4 regions of the Mesorhizobium sp. WSM2561 genome follow, and region 1 is predicted to be linked to each of the others. Evidence: predicted binding sites of a transcription regulator. Region 1 holds the regulator's gene; each other region holds the start of a gene.

What was found. The regulator PhoB, encoded in region 1, activates phosphate uptake and scavenging genes when phosphate is short. The targets are predictions, from matches to a motif close to TGTCATNNANCTGTCAT.
Region 2: the regulator PhoB is predicted to act here: its motif matches at 3,807-3,823, upstream of phnF (phosphonate metabolism transcriptional regulator PhnF).
Region 3: the regulator PhoB is predicted to act here: its motif matches at 2,841-2,857, upstream of pstS (phosphate ABC transporter substrate-binding protein PstS).
Region 4: the regulator PhoB is predicted to act here: its motif matches at 3,161-3,177, upstream of M727_RS0124810 (glycerophosphodiester phosphodiesterase family protein).

The regions. Positions count from the first base shown of each region.
Region 1 covers NZ_AZUX01000016.1:184,507-189,543, reverse strand. Annotated here, with positions in the region: gene pstA (phosphate ABC transporter permease PstA) at 1-608, shown strand, start outside; gene pstB (phosphate ABC transporter ATP-binding protein PstB) at 621-1,436, shown strand; gene phoU (phosphate signaling complex protein PhoU) at 1,472-2,188, shown strand; gene phoB (phosphate regulon transcriptional regulator PhoB) at 2,196-2,885, shown strand; gene M727_RS0115695 (ROK family protein) at 3,049-4,296, opposite strand; gene xylF (D-xylose ABC transporter substrate-binding protein) at 4,564-5,037, shown strand, end outside.
Region 2 covers NZ_AZUX01000014.1:149,497-154,533, reverse strand. Annotated here, with positions in the region: gene phnK (phosphonate C-P lyase system protein PhnK) at 1-649, opposite strand, end outside; gene M727_RS0113465 (alpha-D-ribose 1-methylphosphonate 5-phosphate C-P-lyase PhnJ) at 646-1,539, opposite strand; gene M727_RS0113460 (carbon-phosphorus lyase complex subunit PhnI) at 1,536-2,648, opposite strand; gene phnH (phosphonate C-P lyase system protein PhnH) at 2,650-3,261, opposite strand; gene phnG (phosphonate C-P lyase system protein PhnG) at 3,261-3,725, opposite strand; gene phnF (phosphonate metabolism transcriptional regulator PhnF) at 3,849-4,598, shown strand; gene M727_RS0113440 (zinc-binding alcohol dehydrogenase family protein) at 4,607-5,037, opposite strand, start outside.
Region 3 covers NZ_AZUX01000024.1:32,675-37,711, reverse strand. Annotated here, with positions in the region: gene M727_RS0120620 (Na/Pi symporter) at 1-1,549, opposite strand, end outside; gene pstS (phosphate ABC transporter substrate-binding protein PstS) at 1,637-2,722, opposite strand; gene M727_RS0120605 (2OG-Fe(II) oxygenase) at 3,186-3,929, opposite strand; gene M727_RS0120600 (nodulation protein NfeD) at 4,122-5,037, shown strand, end outside.
Region 4 covers NZ_AZUX01000036.1:386-5,422, reverse strand. Annotated here, with positions in the region: partial or broken gene M727_RS43200 (isocitrate lyase/phosphoenolpyruvate mutase family protein) at 15-302, opposite strand; gene M727_RS41730 (hypothetical protein) at 901-1,065, opposite strand; gene M727_RS0124810 (glycerophosphodiester phosphodiesterase family protein) at 1,331-3,052, opposite strand; partial or broken gene M727_RS40405 (LLM class flavin-dependent oxidoreductase) at 3,339-3,596, opposite strand; partial or broken gene M727_RS0124800 (ABC transporter) at 3,604-3,854, opposite strand; partial or broken gene M727_RS37315 (NAD(P)H-dependent oxidoreductase) at 3,954-4,309, opposite strand; gene M727_RS39260 (hypothetical protein) at 4,993-5,037, shown strand, end outside.

The DNA of each region.
Region 1 (5,037 bases):
TCGGCGTTTCAGCGGCGATCTATCTTGAGGAATTTGCACCCAAGAACCGGCTGACGACGATGATCGAAGTGAATATCAACAATCTGGCGGCGGTGCCTTCGATCGTCTTCGGCCTGCTTGGACTTGCCGTATTCCTGAATTTCTTCGGCATGCCGCGCTCAGCCCCGGTGGTCGGCGGCATGGTGCTGGCGCTGATGACCCTGCCGATCATCATTATCGCCTCGCGCGCTTCGCTGCGCGCCGTGCCGCCTTCGATCCGCGAGGCGGCGCTTGGCATCGGAGCGTCCAAGGTCCAGACCGTATTCCATCACGTCCTGCCACTGGCGATGCCGGGCATCATGACCGGCACCATCCTCGGAATGGCGCATGCGCTCGGCGAAACCGCGCCGTTGCTGATGATCGGCATGGTCGCCTTCATCGTCGACATTCCCGGCGGCTTCACCGATCCCGCGACGATCCTGCCGGTGCAGATTTTCATGTGGGCGGATTTCCCGGAAGCGGGGTTCCAGCAGAAGACTTCGGCGGCGATTTTGATTTTGCTGGTGTTTTTGGTCATCATGAATGCCATCGCGGTGATACTGCGCAGGCGCTTCGAGCGGCGCTGGTAAGGAGTAGAGGATATGAACATCATGACGGAAGCCGGCGTCGAGCAGAAACTGAGCAGCGCAACCAACGCCCCTTCGATCAAGATGAAGGGCGAAAAGGTCTCTGTTCACTACGGCGAGAAGCGAGCTCTGTTCGACGTCGATCTCGATGTCCGCGAGCATCAGGTGACGGCGTTGATCGGGCCATCGGGCTGTGGCAAGTCGACGTTCCTGCGTTGCCTGAACCGAATGAACGACACCATCGATATCGCGCGGGTGAGCGGCAAGATCACGCTCGACGGCGAGGGCGTCTACGATCCGAAAATCGATGTCGTCGAGTTGCGAGCTCGCGTCGGCATGGTATTCCAGAAGCCGAACCCGTTTCCGAAGTCGATCTACGAAAACGTCGCCTACGGCCCGCGCATCCACGGCCTGGCCAGGAGCAAGGCCGAGTTGGACGGCATCGTCGAATCGAGCCTGAAGAAGGCCGGCCTGTTCAACGAGGTCAAGGATCGCCTGCTCGAGTCGGGTACTGGACTGTCCGGCGGACAGCAGCAGCGCCTGTGCATCGCGCGCGCCATCGCCGTGTCGCCGGAAGTGATCCTGATGGACGAGCCCTGTTCGGCGCTCGATCCGATCGCCACCGCCCGCGTCGAGGAACTGATCGACGAACTGCGCCAGAACTATACGATCGTCATCGTCACCCATTCGATGCAGCAGGCGGCGCGCGTGTCGCAACGCACGGCGATGTTCCATCTCGGCTATCTGGTCGAGGAGGGCGCGACCGACAAGATGTTCACCAACCCCGACGATAAGCGCACCCAGGACTACATCACCGGCCGGTTCGGCTGAGCGGTCCGGCGAATTTCGAACACGAGGACAGCACCATGGGTGAACACACCGTCGCATCTTTCGACGAGGAACTGGAGCACATCGACCGGCTGATCCGCGACATGGACGAGCTCGCCGCCGCAATGGTCGCGGCCTCGATCCGCGCGTTGCTTGCGTCGGACAATGCGATGGCGCAGCGCGTCGTCTCGGACGACGCCATCATGGATGCGCGGCAGCGCGAACTCGACGACAGCGCCATCACGCTGATCGCCAAACGGCAGCCGATGGCGCAGGATCTGCGCGCAGTGGTTGGCGCAATCCGCATGGCCGGCGATCTCGAGCGCATCGGCGATCTGGCCAAGAACATAGCCAAGCGGGTCAGCGCAGTCGGGCAGAGCGCGACGCCGCGGAATCTGTCGCACGGTATAGATGCGATGGCGGATCTCGTTCTTGTGCAGCTGCGCGGCGTGGTTGAGCACTATGTGTCGCGCGATGCCGGCGCGTTGAAGGAACTGCGCGCCGACGACCAGAAGATCGACGTGAAATACACGGCGGTTTTTCGCGAGCTCCTGACCTACATGATGGAGGATCCGCGCAACATCACCGCCTGCACGCACCTTCTGTTCTGCGCCAAGAATCTCGAGCGTATCGGCGATCATGTCACCAACATCGCCGAAAACGCCTATTTTGTCGTGACCGGGCAGCAATTGCCGGCGGATCGCCCGAAGCTCGACGAAACGACGATGTCGGCGCCGGCGACAGGACAGGAGTGACCGGCCGATGATCGCGCCGCGCATCATGGTGGTGGAGGATGAAGAGCCGCTGGGCGTCCTCCTCCGTTACAATCTTGAATCCGAAGGCTATCAGGTCGAGGTGGTGACGCGCGGCGACGAGGCCGAAATCCGGCTGCAGGAAAACGTGCCCGATCTTTTGGTGCTTGACTGGATGGTGCCGGCGGTTTCCGGCATCGAGCTTTGCCGGCGCCTTCGGGTGCGCCCCGAAACCGAGCGGCTGCCGATCATCATGCTGACCGCGCGCGGCGAGGAGAGCGACCGGGTGCGAGGCCTTTCGACCGGAGCCGACGACTATCTGGTCAAGCCGTTCTCGACACCGGAATTCATGGCCAGGGTCAAGGCGCTGCTGCGCCGCGCCAAGCCCGAAGTGCTGTCCAGCGTGCTCAAGGTCGGCGACATCATGCTCGATCGTGAATCGCACCGGGTCTATCGCAAGAAGAGCGAGATTCGGCTCGGGCCGACCGAATTCCGGCTGCTCGAATTCATGATGCGCCACCCGGGCCGGGTCTTCTCGCGCAGCCAGTTGCTCGACAATGTCTGGGGCGAGACGATCTACATCGACGAGCGCACGGTGGACGTCCATGTCGGCCGGTTGCGCAAGGCGGTCAACAATGGTCGCATGCCCGATGTCATCCGCACCATCCGCGGCGCCGGCTATGCGATCAGGGAAGACTAGCTGATATTCAGGTGATGCCGGCCTGCGAACGGCTGATACCTGCGCTTCCGGTGCTGACGTACCCGAAAGTACGCTCCGCTCCGGTTCTCGGAATCCACCATCCTCGGCGCGGCCTGACCGGAACACACGCCAAGTCGCGATCCGGGGATCCCTGCCTTCGAACTCAAGCCACGTTCTTTCCCACCGAGCCGGCTCGTGCCTGGATGCTCGGCGCGAAAATCTCCTGATCGACGAAGCTCAGCGCCCGCATGGCGCAGCCTTCGCGGATCAGCGGCAGCTCGTTCGGCTCGGTGTCGAAGGAAATCGAACCCGAATGCTGGCCGCCAGCGGTCTGGGCGATGGCCTCGCGCAGGGCCGGTTCGATCAGGTCGAAGGCGGCAGCGCTGGCGCCGACCATGGCCACCGGTGCCGGATCGATCAGCGCGAACAGGCTGCCGAGCCCGAAGCCGAGCGCTTCGCCGGCCTTGCGGTAGGCTTCGCGCTCCGGTCCGTCCGTCTGGCGCGCCCGGGCCGCCAGTGCCCGCATCTCGGCGTCGCTGACATCGGCGACCGGCTCGGCGTTCTCGCTCAATTGCCTTGCGTTGCGCCAGATGGCGTAATTGCCGGCATAAGCCTCGACGCAGCCGCGCCGCCCGCAGCGGCAAAGGGCGCCGCCCGGCCGATGGATCATGTGGCCGAATTCGCCGCCCGAGGAGTGGGTGCCGGTGAACAGCTCGCCCTTCAGCACCAGCCCCATGCCGATGCCGTGCGAGAGCAGGATGGCGATGAAATCGTCGCGGTAGCGATGCGGGTGGCGCCAGCGCAGCGCCACGGCCATCATGTTGCAGTCGTTCTCCATGATGGCCGAGATGCCGAACTCGCGTTCCAGAATGTCGGCGAAGGCGATGTTCGTCTGCGGCGTGATCGGCGACCACAACATGGCGCGCGCGTGAGAATCGGTGATGCCCTGGATCGCCAGCGCGATGCGGGCGACGCTTTGGACATCGAGGTCGGGATCTTCGAGCCGGCGCCGGACGATGGCGACACATTCGCCGATCAGCGCGTCGCGCGACATGGTCAGCGTGTCCAGCCGGCGCTGTTCCTCGGCGACCACTTGTCCGGCATAGTCGATGACGGCGACCGACAGGAAATTCAGCGACAACACGACGGCCAACACGGCAGCGGCTTGCGGATTGAGGCTGAGGCCGACCTGCGGCCGGCCGCGTTTCAGCGAAACCGTCTCGCTCGCCTTGCTCTCGGCCAGGATGCCTTCCTGGATCAGGTCGGCAGAGATCGCCGATATGGTCGAATGGCTGAGGCCGGTGGTCGCGGCGATCTCGGTCCGCGACGGCTGGCCTGCCCGGCGTACCGCCGAAATCACCATCGCCCGGTTGCGCCGGCGCAGATCGTCATGACGGATTCCCACCGACATTTTTTGTTTCCTCCTCATTGCCGCGGCCGCTCATGAATCGGAAGCCGTCGGTAATGTCCGACAAATACTGGCAGAAGCAGAAGGGGCTGTCATTATTTATTCCGAGCCTCGAAAAAAAACCCGACAGGACGTCAAAATCCATCAGAATTGGTGTTGACAGTGCTTCGGCGTTGGACCAGTATTTTTTCGAGGCTCGAAAAAATAGGAGCCTTTGTGCCGGCCTTCGGGCCAGTTGGTCGCGCCCTACGCGGCGCAGGGAGGAATATCATGAAGAGATTCGCAGCCGCCATTCTGGCGGGGGTCGCCATGTCGCTGACGCTCGCGTCGGCCGCGCAGGCCAAGGACAAGGTCATTGGCGTTTCGTGGTCGAACTTCCAGGAAGAGCGTTGGAAGACCGACGAAGCCGCCATGAAGGCGGCGATCGAGGCCGCCGGCGACAAATATATTTCCGCCGACGCACAGTCCAATCCCGGCAAGCAGCTGACCGACGTCGAAAGCCTGATCTCGCAGGGCGCCAACGCGCTGATCATCCTTGCGCAGGATGCCTCGGCCATCGGTCCGGCGGTGCAGAAGGCGCTGGACGAAGGCATTCCGGTCGTCGGCTATGACCGGCTGATCGAGAACAAGGACGTGTTCTATCTGACCTTCGACAACCAGGAAGTCGGCCGCATGCAGGCCCGCGACGTGTTCAAGGTGGCGCCGGAAGGCAATTACGTCTTCATCAAGGGCTCGGGCGCCGAC
Region 2 (5,037 bases), on a different contig from region 1:
GACGCGCCACCGCAAGGTCGTGGGTGACGACGATCGCCGCCAGGCCGAGATCGGTGACCAGGCCGCGCAACAGGTCGAGCAGGCGCGCCTGCACCGAGACGTCGAGGCCGCCGGTCGGCTCGTCCATGAACACCAGCCGCGGCCCGGTGACGAGGTTGCGGGCGATCTGCAGGCGCTGGCGCATGCCGCCGGAAAAGGCGCGCGGTTCGTCGTCGATACGGTCCTCGTCGATCTCCACGCGCGACAGCCAGTCGACGGCGGTGGCGCGGATATTCCCATAGTGGCGGTCGCCGACCGCCATCAGCCGCTCGCCGACATTGGCGCCGGCCGACACCGTCATGCGCAGCCCGTCGGCGGGGTTCTGATGGACAAAACCCCAGTCGGTGCGCATCAGGAACCGTCGCTCGGCCTCGCTCATGCGGTAAAGCTCGCGGAACTGGCCGTCGCGCATGCGGTAGCTGGCGGTGCCGGAGCTCGGCAGCAATCTGGTCGACAGGCAGTTGAGCAGCGTCGTCTTGCCGGATCCGGATTCGCCGACCACTGCCAGCACCTCGCCCGGCCACAGATCAAAGCTGACGTTCTCGCAACCAATGCGCGAGCCGTAGAACTTGGACAGCGCGGAAACGCGCAGCAGCGGTTCGTCGGTCATTGCGCCGGCTCCATCGTCTCGGGCGCAAGGTGGCCGCGATGGCCTTGCTCGCGCCGCTTCTCGCAATGGTCGGTATCGGAGCAGACGAACATGTGGCCGCCATGGTCGTCGAGGATGACCTCGTCGAGATAGACGTTTTCGGCCGCGCACAGTGCGCAGGGCTGGTCGAAGATCTGCACCTCGAACGGATGGTCCTCGAAGTCGAGGCTGACTACGTCGGTGAAAGGCGGCAGCGCATAGATGCGCTTTTCGCGGCCGGCACCAAACAGTTGCAGAGCCGGCGAACGGTGCATTTTCGGGTTATCGAACTTCGGCGTCGGCGACGGGTCCATCACATAGCGACCCTCGACCTTGACCGGATAGGCGTAGGTGGTGGCGATGCGACCATGTCTGGCGATGTCTTCGTAGAGTTTTACATGCATGAGGCCGTATTCCTCCAGCGCATGCATTTTCCGCGTTTCCGTCTCGCGCGGCTCGAGGAAGCGCAGCGGCTCGGGAATCGGCACCTGATAGACCAGCACCTGGCCTGCGGTCAGCGGGTGCTCGGGGATGCGGTGGCGGGTCTGGATGATGGTCGCCTTCGCCGTGTCGGTGGTGACGGCGACATTTGCGACTTTCTTGAAGAAGGCGCGGATCGAGACCGCATTGGTGGTATCGTCGGCGCCCTGGTCGATGACCTTCAGCACATCGTCCGGGCCGATAATCGAAGCGGTAACCTGGACGCCGCCGGTGCCCCAGCCATAGGGCATCGGCATTTCGCGTGAGGCGAACGGCACCTGGTAGCCGGGAATGGCGATACCCTTGAGGATCGCGCGGCGGATCATCCGCTTGGTCTGCTCGTCGAGATAGGCGAAGTTGTAGGTTGCGATATCGGTCGGTTGTGCGGTCATTCCGCGGCCTCCCTTTTTTCTTCGACCTTGCCGGCATTCTCGCGGGCGTCGTGCTCGGCGCGCATGCGGCGCACCAGGTCGAGCTCGGCCTGGAAGTCGACATAATGCGGCAGCTTCAGATGCTCGACGAAGCCGGTCGCCTGGACATTGTCGGAATGCGAGATGACGAATTCCTCGTCCTGGGCAGCGGCGACGACATCTTCGCCGAATTCGGTTGCGCGAAGCGCGCGGTCGCAGAGCGCCATGGCCATCGCCTTGCGCTCGCTCTGACCGAAGACGAGGCCGTAGCCGCGGGTGAATTGCGGCGGCGCCTTGGCCGAGCCCTTGAACTGGTTGACCATCTGGCACTCGGTGACACGCGCAGAACCGAGCGGTACGGCGAATGGCAGCTCCGGCACGTCGAGTTCCAGCTCGACCTCGCCGATGCGAACCTCGCCGACGAACGGATGGTTGCGGGCATAGCCGCGCTGGGTGGAATAGCCGAGCGCCAGCAAAAAACCCTCGTCGCCGCGTGACAGTGCCTGCAGGCGGATGTCGCGCGCCATCGGAAATTCCAGCGGCTCGCGGGTGATGTCGCCAGGGATATGGTCCTGCGGCATGTCGCCGTCGGGCTCGATCAGGCCTTCGCGGGCGAGGATGGCGGAGACGCGCGGCATGGCGTCCGCGTCGCTGGCACGCTGCAGCGGCGAGGCGACGTCGCCGCCCGCGGCAAGCTCGGGATCGAGCAGCCGGTGGGTGTAGTCGAAGGTCGGGCCGAGCAGCTGGCCGCCAGGCAGATCCTTGTAGGTCGCCGACACGCGCCGCTCGACCAGCATCGCGCCGGTGTCGATCGCCCTGGTGTAGCCGAAGCGCGGCAGCGTGGTGCGATAGGCGCGAACCAGGAAGATAGCCTCGATCATGTCGCCGCGCGCCTGAACGATGGCCAGCGCCGCCAATTCGCGGTCGTAGAGCGAACCTTCGCTCATCACCCGGTCGACGCCGAGCGCCAGCTGCTCGACGATCTGGTCGAGGCGCAGCGCCGGCACGGAACGGTCGCCGCGGCGGCGGTCGGCGAGCAGGGCGTGGGCGTTGGCAATGGCCGCTTCACCGCCTTTTACCGCGACATACATATCACGCCTCCATCGTCTTGATGCGCGTCGTGCGCGGCAGGCAGGCAACGCCTTCCGGGATGGCGAGGATAATGTCGACACCACGGGGGAAACGCTGATTGTTCTGCTTCCATTGTTCGACGAAGTGGCGCGGCATCTGCGCCGGCGCGATTGTCGCGGTTGTTTCGATGCCAGGACCTTCGAGCAGCAGCGGCGCGCCTGAGACGAGATCGCTGACCTGCAGGATCAGCGTCGTCGAGCGGTCGGGATAGTCCTGGGTGCCTTGTGAAAAGCCGTCGAGCGCCATCATCTCGGCCGGCGTGGCGATCAGCGCGAAATGCGCATCGGCTGGCGTGTGGGCCAGTGGCGCGCCGGTGTGGAAGCCGAGCCAGGATTTCACCGCTGCTGGGGCCTGCAGAACGAGGTCGAGCCAGAGCGGCGTGTCGTTGTCGCACAGCGCCAGCGCGATGGCGCCCGCGGTGGCCGACAGCGGCGCCGGCGGGCGGGCAAAGACCGGCAGAGGCTGCAGGGTGCCCGGCCGCGCCATTGCGTCCATCACGGCGCGGAACACTGTCTGGGCGTCGAACACCGGATCGGCAAAGCCGCCCTCGATCGCCCGGGTTGCGATGTCCATCAGTCTTCTCCGCGCACCATGGTGAAGAAATCGACCTTCGTTGCCGCCGTCTCGGCGCGCCGCCGCTCACGTCCGCTGGCCAGTGCGGCCTGCAGCGGCGCAATGAGTTTGCTCTCGACCTCGTTGCGGCGGGTGGGATCCTGCCAGAGCGCGTCGGCGATCGCCGCCAGTTTTGCTTTCTGCTTGTCACGGCCCAGCGCGTAGCAGTGGCCGACTTCCCCCGAGGCAAGCCGCACCGTCGCGCGGGTGACCGTCGCCTCGCCGACGTTGAACGGCGCGCCGCCGCCGCCGATGCGGCCACGCACGGTGACCAGGCCGGTTTCGGGGCCACGCAGGAGTTCTGCTTCCGAAGGCAGGCCGGATTCGTTCCAGAGGCGGACGATATCGTCGCCGGTCGATTGCGCCAACGTCGCCATGACGGCCTTGCGCTCAAGCTGCTGATCGCGCGCTTCCTGTCCTCGCATGGTTAACATTCCCTTGCATCGAAAATTCATCTATTGATATAGACAATTATACAAATTATATCTATTTTTTAAAGCGTGTCCATGACGGATGGATGACAGCGCGAAAAAGATCGGGGCAAAGAGATGATCGGTCAGCAGATGGCCAGCAGCTTGGAGCGGCGCAGCGGCGTCGCGCTGTGGCGGCAGATCGCCGACCAGATCCTGCATTCGATCGCCGTCGGCGACTTTGCCGAGAACGCTGCGCTGCCACCGGAAGTTGCATTGGCCGAGCGCTATGGCGTCAACCGCCATACGGTGCGCAGCGCCATCGCCGCACTGGTGCAGGATGGCGTGCTCAGGGCCGAACAGGGGCGCGGCACTTTTGTGCTGTCGCGCAAGCGGCTGTCCTATCCGATCGGCGCCCGCACCCGCTTTTCCGAGGGCTTGCAAGGGCAGGCGTCGGAGCGCCGCAGCGTGCTGCTCGAATCGGCGGTCGAGCCGGCCAGCCGGCGCGTCGCCGAAGGGCTGGGGCTTGCCAGGGGTTCGACTGTCATACGCCTCGAGACACGCGGCGAAGCCGATGGGCAACCGGTCTCGCGTGCCACCGGCTGGTTCGACGCGGCTCGCTTCGCCGGCATCGATGCCGCCATGGCTGAAACCGGATCGGTGACCGCCTCATTCCGGCGTTTCGGCATCGGTGACTATCTCAGACAATCGACGGTGCTGTCGGCCCGCCACGCGGACGCCGCCGACCTTGCCGATCTTAATCTGCAGCCCGGCGCCATCGTGCTGGTCACGGTCGCCGTCAACGTCGGGCCGGACGGCCAGCCGATCCAGTTCGCCGAAACGCGGTTTCCGGCTGAGCGCGTCGAGCTCAAGATATCGGCGCTTTAGGTTCGATCTTATCCGACCTGGATGACGGCCTTGATCAGGCCGGATTTCTCATGCGACCAGCGGGCGAGGTCGCGCGGCGTCTCGCCAAGCGTCGTGCGATGGGTGACGAGCTTTGCCAGCGGCACCGCACCGTCGCGGATCGAAGCGGCGACATGATCGAAGTCGGCGCGCAGCGCGTTGCGGCTGCCGATCAGCGTCATTTCGCGCTTGTGGAATTCAGGATCGGAAAAGACGATGTCGTCCTTGACGACGCTGACCAGGACCAGCGTCCCGCCATGCGCGACATGGGCGAAGGCCGACTGGACGGACTGGGTGTTGCCGGTGGCATCGAAAATCACGTCAAAACCTTCGCCGTTGGTCGCCTCGCGCACCAGATCGGTCGCAGACTGCCGCGAACCGTCGAGGGTGGCGAAGCCGAGTTCGCTTGCAGCAAAACCCA
Region 3 (5,037 bases), on a different contig from region 1:
CGGCGGCGCCTGCATTGGGTCCGAGCGCCAGCGTGCGGGCACGCAGTTCCTCAACCTCCGGCAGATTGGCATGTCCGGCCGGCACCTTCGGATCGGAGATGCCGTAAGTCGGCAAGATCTGCCGCAGCGAGGCATCGAGCTTGCTCAGCGCGACGTCGACGATGGCCTGCGCCGGACTGCTGAACTTCTCGCGCCTGACGCGGCGCGCCACCTGATGCATCGATTCCGTCAGGGCGGCGGTGAAGTCGGCTTCCTCGATCAGGCTGGCGATCAGGTCGAGCTGGTCGTAGGGCAAATCCTCCTTCATCAATTCGGCGGTGTAGGCACGGATATCGCGGCTGAGGATATCGGTTGCGAGATAGTGCTCGCCCGGATCCGACGGCGCCTTCTTCGACGAACGGGCGATGTCGAGGAACATGGCGCCGGCTTGCAGATGGCGGGCCGTCTCCTGCTGGACGGCGGGAACGGCCTTGGCGAAATCGCCGGCCAGCTTGCGGTCGAGGAACCGCGGCGTCGAGAAATCTTCCGTGTCCTCGGCATCCGTGTGACCGACACGCGACAGGACCCGCTCGAACACCCCGATGAACGGAAACAGCAACAGCGTGTTGAAGACGTTGAAGAAAGTCGAGTAAAGACCGACCGCGACCGGCACCAGGGGAAAGGTCTCCTTGCCGTCGACGATCACCGGAATGGCGGGATCGCCGCCGAAGAACTGCATCGCCCATTCCAGGACCTGCATGGAGACGAAGAACAGCGGGATGGTGATGCACACGCCGATGATGTTGAACGAGATGTGCGCGTAAGCGGTGCGCCTGGCGTTTTTCGAAAGATTGAGCGAAGCCATCCACGAGGTGATCGTGGTGCCGAGATCGGCGCCGAGCGAGAAGGCGACGGCTGTCGTCCAGTCGAGAATGCCGGCGGCGCCAAGGCCCATGACGATGCCGATCGTCGCCGAGGACGAATGGATCATGGCGGTCACGCCGGCGGCGATGAACACGCATTTGAGCAGGTTGAGGTAGGAGTCGGCCGTCAGGGTTTGCAGCAGGGCCATGACTTCGGGCAGGTTGCGCAACGGGCGCAGGCCGCCGGTCATCAGGTTGAGGCCATAGAAGATCAGCGCGAAGCCCATGCCGGCAAGCGCTATGTTCTTGACCTTCTCGCTTTTGGCAAAGCAGTAGATCAGCGAGAACACCCCGGCCAGGATCAGCCCGAGCGGACCGAGCGGCAGCGCGATGAGGCCGTTGCCGAGCGTGGTGCCGATATTGGCGCCCATGATCACGCTGATCGCCGGTCGAAGCGCAATGACGCCGGCATTGACCAGGCCGACGACCATGACGCTCATCGCCGTCGACGACTGGATGACGCCGGTGATCAGCGTTCCTGCCAGCACGCCCTTGATCGGCGTTCCGGCGGCCTTGGCGAGAAAGGCGCGCATCCGGTTGACCGACAGCGCCTGGATGCCGTTGGCCATGAAGTCGAGGCCGAGCATGAAGATGCCCAACCCGCCGATCACCGGCACGAGGATGTCCTTGAAGATATCGATGTCCATGTCACGCAGTCCCCAACAAGCCGCCATCACGGCGCGATATGAATTTCAGTTCAGGCGCTGCGCCAAGCAGCAGCCTGGTTCTTCCGCTCAGTTTGCGACGGGCTCCTGCCCTGCCCAGTATTGCTCGATCCGGGCGACCAGTGCCTTCGGCAGCGGCACGTAGCCGAGCGCGGCGGCGTCATCAGCGCCGTGCGCGAAGGCGAGCCGGAAGAGGTCGTGCACGCGGCGATAGCGATGTTCCGAACGGCCCGAGACCTGAACGACCGCGAACACCGCCGTGCTGATCGGATAGGCGGCATCGCCGTCTCGATCGGTCAGCGAGGCGAAGAAGTCGGTCGTTTGCGCCCAGTCGATGGACGTCGCCGCAGCCTGCACGCCCTCCGGCCCCGGCTTGACGAACTTGCCGGATTTGTTCTCGATCAGCGCGTAGACAAGGTTGGCGCGCTGGGCCTGGCCGGATTCGGCATAGGCAATCGCGCCCTTCGTGTCGTGCACGGCTTGAATGAGGTTCTGGGTGCCTTCCGCGTCAGTGCCGAGCGGCCACGAGATCAGTGTATTGGCGCCGTATTTGGCCTTCCACTCCCCGCTGACCGCCGACAGGTACTCGGTGAAGACAAAGGTCGAGCCGGAGCCATCCTTGCGGTGAACAACGCTGATCCTGAGATCGGGCAGCGTCAGATCCGGATTCACCGCCTTGATCGCGGGATCGGACCATGACTGGATCTTGCCCAGATAGATGTCGGCCAGCAGCGGCCCCGTCAGGCGAAGGCTTCCCGGGCCAATGCGGTCGAGATTGACGACGACGGCGATGGCGCCCATGACGATCGGAAACTGCTGGCGGCCGGCCTTCTTGAGTTCGGCGCCATTGATCGGCGCATCCGTCGCGGCAAAGTCGATGTCCGGCTGATCGAGACGCAGGACGCCGGCGAGCGAGCCGACGATTTCATAGTCGACCTTCCAGTCGGGCGAGACATAGTCGCCGCCGTCGGCGCGGGCGTTCTCGTAGGCCGTTGCCCATTTGCCGATGATCGGGGCGGCCAGTGTCGATCCGGCGCCGCGAATAGGCTCGGCCTGTGCAGCGGCCCCGATCATCAAGCCAACAGCAAGCGTGACGGCGCCGCTTATCTTCGCCGATTTGCGCCGTAGTGACGCAAAGCTTGCTGGAAACATCATGGCGATCCCCGACGCGCGAACAAATAGCTAGTTTTCAGTCTTGGCAGATATCAACAGTCATCCGCCCGGCGAACGAACGCCGGCAGAGAAACAACACCGCTCACCGTATGAACCTTGGTTAACGATTGGATGACAAAGATCTTTGTGAGCGAGATTTTTATTTTTCCGCGATTGCCGCGGTTGCCTGAAGAATTGTTCGGCAGCGAATCGCTTCAGCTTTGCGCTGCCCCTCACCTGCCTGCCGGCATCCTCTCCCCGTATAGTGACGGGGAGAGGGGGCGCTCTCATCGATGGTTTCGCCAATCACCAGCGTTGCAGAATATCCGCCACGGCGCGACCAGTCCCTTCTCCCCGTCACTATACGGGGGAGAGGACACCGGCAGGGCGATGAGGGCCGGCGCCGACTCCGACAACTGACCCCCTTGGCACGAAGTTGCTGGTCGCCTCCACGCAGGGACAGCCCCTATTTCGCGTCGTGGAAGATGATGCCGACGGTGTGGCGCAGGCCGGAGCGAAGCCGGCTGACGCCGTGCCTGAGATTGACGCGGTAGCTGCCTTTGCTGCCCTGGACCGGACGATTGTGGACCGCGAAGGCGACGGCATCGCCCTGGCGCAGCGACACCACCTCGGCGCGGCTCTGCATGCGCGGGCGCTGTTCGGTCAGCACGAACTCGCCGCCGGTGAAGTCCTCGCCGGGTTCGGACAGCAGGATTGCCACCTGCAGCGGGAAGGCAAGATCACCGTAGAGATCCTGATGCAGGCAGTTGAAGTCGCCGGCACCATATTGCAGCAGGAGCGGCGTCGGCCGCGTCTGGCCCTGCTCGTGGCATTGCTTGAGGAACGCGGCGTGTTCGTCCGGGTAGCGCTGGGCGATGCCCATGCGCTCGTTCCAGTCGTTGGCGACGGCGGCAAGGCGCGGATAGAGCGCGGTGCGCAAGCCGCCGATCAACTCTGGCAAGGGATAGCGGAAGTAGCGGTACTCGCCCTTGCCGAAGCCGTGCCGCGCCATGTGGACATGGCTGCGGAAATGGCTTTCGTCGGGATAGAGCCCGGCGATCTCCCGGCATTCTTCTGACGTCAGCAGCTTTTCCATCACCGCGCAGCCATAGCCGCTCAGTTCCTCGGCCAATGCCTGCCAGTCATATCCGGCGACGCGCGCTTCGGCCGATCGAGCCGCTGCCTTCGAACCTGTCAAATGAATGGTCATGGCTCTGCCTCCTCTGGCTTCTTCTGCCCTCAGAGATGGATGAAACAGCGCGCGCAAACCACCCGTTTCCTGCCGATGGGTTGCGCACCGAGTTGAAGCTGGCCAATCGCCACTGCGCCGCTGCTTAATCGCCGCCACGCAGCATGGATTTCGGCAAAATCGGGCCCATATCCCTGATAGGGAGCTTTGAGCGTGAAACTCGCGCGTGTGGCCCTGTTCGCCGCGGCTGTTTTAGCCGCTGTGGCTGTTTGTTCTTCTCTCGCAACCGGAGAAGCGGACGGTCAGGAGAGGATTGCGCTGCGCGTCGAGATAGACGGCGCCATCGGTCCGGCGAGTGCCATGCAGTTCGAGGAAGCGCTGACGGTGGCCGCAGAGCGCAACGCCGAGGTTCTCATCCTGCAGATGAACACGCCCGGCGGGTTGGTCACCAGCATGCGCGAGATCATCGCCGACATCCTCGCCTCACCGGTTCCCGTCATCGGCTATGTCGCGCCAGCCGGCGGGCATGCCGCGAGCGCCGGAACCTACATCCTCTACGCGACCCATGTGGCGGCGATGGCGCCCGGCACCAATCTGGGCGCGGCAACGCCAATCGAGATGGGCGGGCCAATGCCGTCCTTTCCCGGCAGCGACGACAAGAACGATGGTCCGGAAGCCGGCAAGGACCAGAAGAACGGCACCAGAGCGCCGGCGGGCGATGCGATGATCGCCAAGGCGACGAACGACGCGGTTGCCCTGATCCGCAGTCTGGCTGAACTGCGCGGGCGCAATGCCGATTGGGGTGAGAAGGCCGTGCGCGAGGCGGCCAGCCTGTCGGCCAACGCGGCGCTGCAGGAGCGTGTCGTCGATTTCGTCGCCCGCGACACGACCGAACTGCTCCAGCTGGCTGACCGCCGGACAGTGGAAATAGCCGGCAGGAAAGAGGTGTTGGCGACCAAAGGGCTGCCGGTTGAAACGCTGGAGCCCGGCTGGCTCATCCGGCTTCTCGCCGTCATCACCGACCCGAACGTCGCCGTGATCCTGATGCTGATCGGCGTTTATGGTCTCGTCTTCGAGTTCACGAGCCCGGGCGCGGTCGCGCCCGGCGTGATCGGCACGATCTGCCTGC
Region 4 (5,037 bases), on a different contig from region 1:
CTTCGAAGGGAGCGACGGGCGGCGACAAGGCGAGCGTTGTTGAAATTACCGAAGCCGCTGTCAGCGTCGACGAGAATAGGAATGTTGGCAGCACGAGCCATACGTTCCACGACATCGGCCACTTCGCTCCAAGAGGCTTCGTTCGCATCGCGGTAGCCGAGGCTGGAGGAAATCGAAAGGCTGGACGCCCAAAGCGCCTTGAAACCTGCCCGCTGGGCGATCGCCGCGGAGAGCGCATCATGGGCTTCCATTAGGAATGATGGTTCGTCATGTATGCAAATGAGGTCACGGAGCGTAGGTATACCTTCGCTTGCACAGCCGCCCGAATCCGCAGGTGATGCTTCTTTTCCGATATGTGGATCCGACGCAGACCTGACATGTCCTTTCATCCCTTCAATCAATCCCTATATTGTCCGCGACATGAATGTCGCTCGGCAGCTTCTGTCACCGCGCTACAAGGGAGTTTCAAAAGTTGTGCCAACTGCGCACAAGGAGCCTACAAGAATTTTCTACGTAGTTTTCAGTGACTTAGATGAATGCGCGTCAGGGAGCCGCGCCAACGGTTCGTGTCACTCACGTGACAAACCCGGCAGTAGTGTCGATTTCCAGGCATTCTCCAAGGAATAGGGGACGGAATTCCTCCGTCCGGGAGCGGAATTCCCGCGCCCCATTCAACCGGCCCGCGCTGTCCGATGTCCGACGATGTCGTGGCTTCTTCCAAATTGCTGCGAACAGCCCGGTTGCAGGAGATTACCTGCGCAACCGGGCTGTTCTTCGGCGCCGACGACGTTCTGACTCAAGTGTATTGGTTTCGCTTGTGATCGGGAGAAGTCCGACGTTGCGCATGCACTAAAATGTTCCAACGACCAGATGAATATCCTGCGCTCAGGATTCTTATAATTAAATGATCAGTGGCAACGAAACAGCCGCCGCACCAAGATCCGCGCTTTCGCCGAGCACGTCTTCGCGCAGCAGAAATCCCGCACGGCCTGACCGCACGATCGGCATCGCAGGGTAGGACGAAGATTGGCATTGACCAACTTCGCCTGCAATCTTGCCCGTCATTTCCTGGCATCAGGGTCCAACTATGCTCGCATAACGGCCAGGTGGCGCAAAATGCCGCCGCCACGCCGATTTCCAAGATCCGGCATCAAGCTCAACGACCATAACCGAGGTGATCACCACGCGTCAGGTCACGCCCAACCTCATCTGCGTCCTATCACGCTCCGAATTCCGGTAGTTCGACTGGCCAGCTCATCATATCCTTCGCAGGGTTGCGTAAAGCGTGCAACGATCATGGCGCTGATCATCAAGGCGAGGCACCAGAGCCTCACCTACGATGTGGATCGTTCATCCAGCTTGGCTTGCCGGTGATAACCTTCGGTGCGTCGATGATGGATGCCGGGTTGTAGTGGGAGTCCATCGGGAAGGTATAATCCGCATGATTGCCACCGGTGATAAAGTCGGCGGCATAGAGTGTCTCCAGATAAGGATTGTCGGACACCAGCACGTCGGCATAGGGCAGCAGCGCGCCGAAAGTGGCGCGAAAATCCATGTCCAGACGGCCCGTTAGGGCGATCGGCACGCCCTCAGCGCTATAGTAAAACTTCTGGCCGTTAACGGAGAACGCTTCTGAGATATATGACATTGTGAGAGGTGTGCTGACGAACTTCTCGCCTGCTGCCTGGAAAGTCGCGGCCACCCGGTTCATCTCGTCGAAGGTGTCGGTTCCCTTGTAGCGGCAGATTTCGACCATGGTGAGGTCGCCCAGCCTATCGAAGGAGATCAGCCAATCGCCGGCCTGGGTCACCGAATCATTGTCGATATGAGAAGACTGCACGTCTTCCGCCTTGATGAGGACCGGGATCAGGTTGAGTCTGTTGTCCGGCTGGACCGTGACATTAGCCTGCTCCAACACGTCAAGTACACGGGTTTTCTTTTTGACCAGATGTGCAACAACGCGGTCGGTAGTCGGCACATAGGTCGAATAGATCTTTATGCCGAGATGGCTGCGTACGTCAGAATTCTCGGGCGCCGAGAGCGACTTGACTGCCGCGATCGTCGATACCTCGTCCTTGGGATCGATGATCACGTTGAATTCATCGCCGTTGCTATTCTTCTCACGAACGTAATCGATAATATTCTGCAGATCTTCCATCTTTTGTGGATTGCCGTCGCGATCAAGCGCCGGCATACGCCGATTAGTGATAGGATTCCATATCGAGAGGTTCATGCTCTTGATTCCCTCGGTGGAGACATCGGAAATCAGGCAATTTTTCTCATCTCCGGTGGTTCGCCCCAGTGTAGTGTCATGCGTCATCCAGGCATGGCCGTTTTTATCGGCGCGAAGATCGAGTTCAATGGCATGGAAACCATGCTTGAGCGCGTTGTCAGCGGCTGAAATGGTGTTTTCGAGAATGCCCTTGGAATTGTCGAACAAGCCGCGGTGCGGCAGTATCTGCTTCCTATGCGGATCGATGCCACGGCCGTCGGTCTCGGCTCCGGTTAGGAAAAGATCCTTCCCATAGCTGGAGCTGCCGATTTCGTACTCTGCGTCCCCGAGAGCAGGACTGTCCAGACCAAAGTTGGGTTTCCAATCGGCCTTGTTGCCGGCGGCTAACCACTCGGTGATGGACTGGTTGACGGTGCCGTCGACTGGATCGTCCGGATCATTGGAGCGAAATTTTCGGGTCGTCTCGCCGCATGCAGGAACCGATGGAGTGATGGGCTTGCCGCCCCGCTGCACCCGGGTTTGCATGCTAGCCTTCGTCTTGTCCCCTGCGAGAGCATTGGTGGCACGGTCGACAAGCATAGAAGGGTCAGCCACCGCGCCAGCCATGGTTGCGGCGACAACCATGGTCCCAATGAAACCTAAGCGGACCAGATGCTTGCACCAGCGGCGCGCAGCCAGGGGGAAAATGTTGCGAGAGTTGAGATGAACTGTCGATCGCGCTAACATGAGCTTTCGCAGTCGGTTCAGAATGTCGCTTCCAGCTCTCGTCGCTGACTGGACATTGACGGCGGCAACGGCATTGTCCGTGAGCCTGATCATGGGCGATTCTCCTCGGGCCGGGCGTCTGCGGAGAGCCAAGCACGTGCCGTGCCAAACCAGAGAGTCGCCTTAGAACAACAACATAACGACGCCAATGCTGATACGCCATGTCGCATATCCGACATCGTTTGATGCCAGACGACGGAACGTGGTCGAATTCCGCTTTCTCGGGGCTCCGAGTTGGAGGTCAATGGTCAAGCAATCGGCCGACAACCCTGCGGTCCCTTCAAGGACCGATCTGAGCTCAGGTGGTAGCGCTCGTAGTCGCCGCTGCGAGCGCCGGCGTCCGCCAGTACCCCGGTCGGATGGCGATCAGGGGTTCGAACAAGGTCGTCTGCGCTGCAAGGCAGCCGCAAGCGTGAAAGTGTCAGGACGGCCCCAGCCCAGTGCCGATCAATGCACCCTTCCAGCCATTATCCTCCAGCGCCTTCGCATGGCTCGCCAATGTCTGCAGGCTATTGTGATCTTCGACGACGCAATCGCCGCGATGGCCGGACCTGACCTCGTTGGGGATGTACCAAAGAAACTCGGATTTGCTGCTCATGCGATTTGTTGGCGCGGAATGCTTCCGAAGTCTGAGGGCCGCCACTGATGTTGGCCCAATTGACCTCCAAGGTCAGTTCCTTGTCGAGCCCGACAATTCCAACGCTTTCTGTGTCTCCGGATCACCGATCGTCAGGACGGTTCCTGGCGGCACTTTCGAAAGAAGAGGAGCGTCTGCCTGGGCAATCCCGTGCCGCTGACCGCGTCCGAGCGCAAGCAGACTGAACAGCGCAGCCTTCAAAGTGTTTGCGAATTTCATCGTTATTTCCTCTTCGGGTTTGACCGCGGGAACCGGTCGGACTGCTGTCCAGCCTTGCTCATGCATTCGATATCGTCATTGCGAGGCACTCGTGAGCGGCTACTCGGCTGCAATCGCGGCCGGCGCTCTCGCCGCGCCGACAATGGGAGCCAGCTCCGCGACTGCCTGTTGTGCACGCTGTCGGATCGGTTCGGCCGTGAGACGGTAGTCGACGAAGTCTCGATCGGCGGCGTAGACTGCCGTCGGCAAAGCGTGCGCCTTAAAAAACTGAACAGCGGCCGAAGCTGATGCTCGACGATCAGCGCATGGCGATCACCGCCGCCGGTCGCGGTGAGGATGACCGGCTTGCCCAATAAGGCGCCGGGATCGATCAGGTCGATCGCATGCTTGAACAGCCCGGTGTAGCTGCCCTTGTAGGTCGGCGTGCCGACGACCAGAACGTCGGCTTCTATGATTTTGTAGAAATACATCCGCAATAGCCTCGGTTGTTCTGAAACAGCCGCTCCCTCGAAAAATCAGCGATCGTACCGAGTTGAGCCCATCTCGAAGCATGTTCCGATGATGCGGGGCCATCATGCAGCGATCTCAAGGCAACTGAAATGCCCACCTCATCAGACCGTTACATAACAGTCCGCTACAGAACTGCCGGGGGCTGGGTAGGGAAAACAATTCGGAATGATCCCATTGACCCGCTTCTTAAGGGCGGCGCTCCCGAAGGAGCATTGCCTGAAACCGCCCTGCCGCTCGTCCGAAGGTCCGCCGCAATTTGCCGATCGCACTCACCGGGTCGGCAGGCCAATGACAATTTGCAACTGCCTGTCACGGTTGCGGTGGCCATTGGACTTCTCGCGAGGCCAGCCCGTCATTGACGCTGTGAACAACTTGCATGGCCTGATTGCGCTGGCTGCGGCTTCGCGCACAATTTGCGCATGGCGGCAGACGGTGACCTCGATGCTCTGTTGTTCGAAATGGCGGCCGCAAGCGTTCGGATGCTGCCCCTGAGCTTTGGCGATAAGGCAGCCAGGCTAGCCCGCCAGACTTCGGGGCGGTTCCTCTTTGAGATCCGGGTCGACGGTGATCCCCAATTCAGCGCATTGCGGCCATCCGCTATGCGACCGGCACAACCGGAATCCTCGCCTTGAGCAAGGACGGGCTGGCGGTCGTGTCCTTCACGGCCAATGGT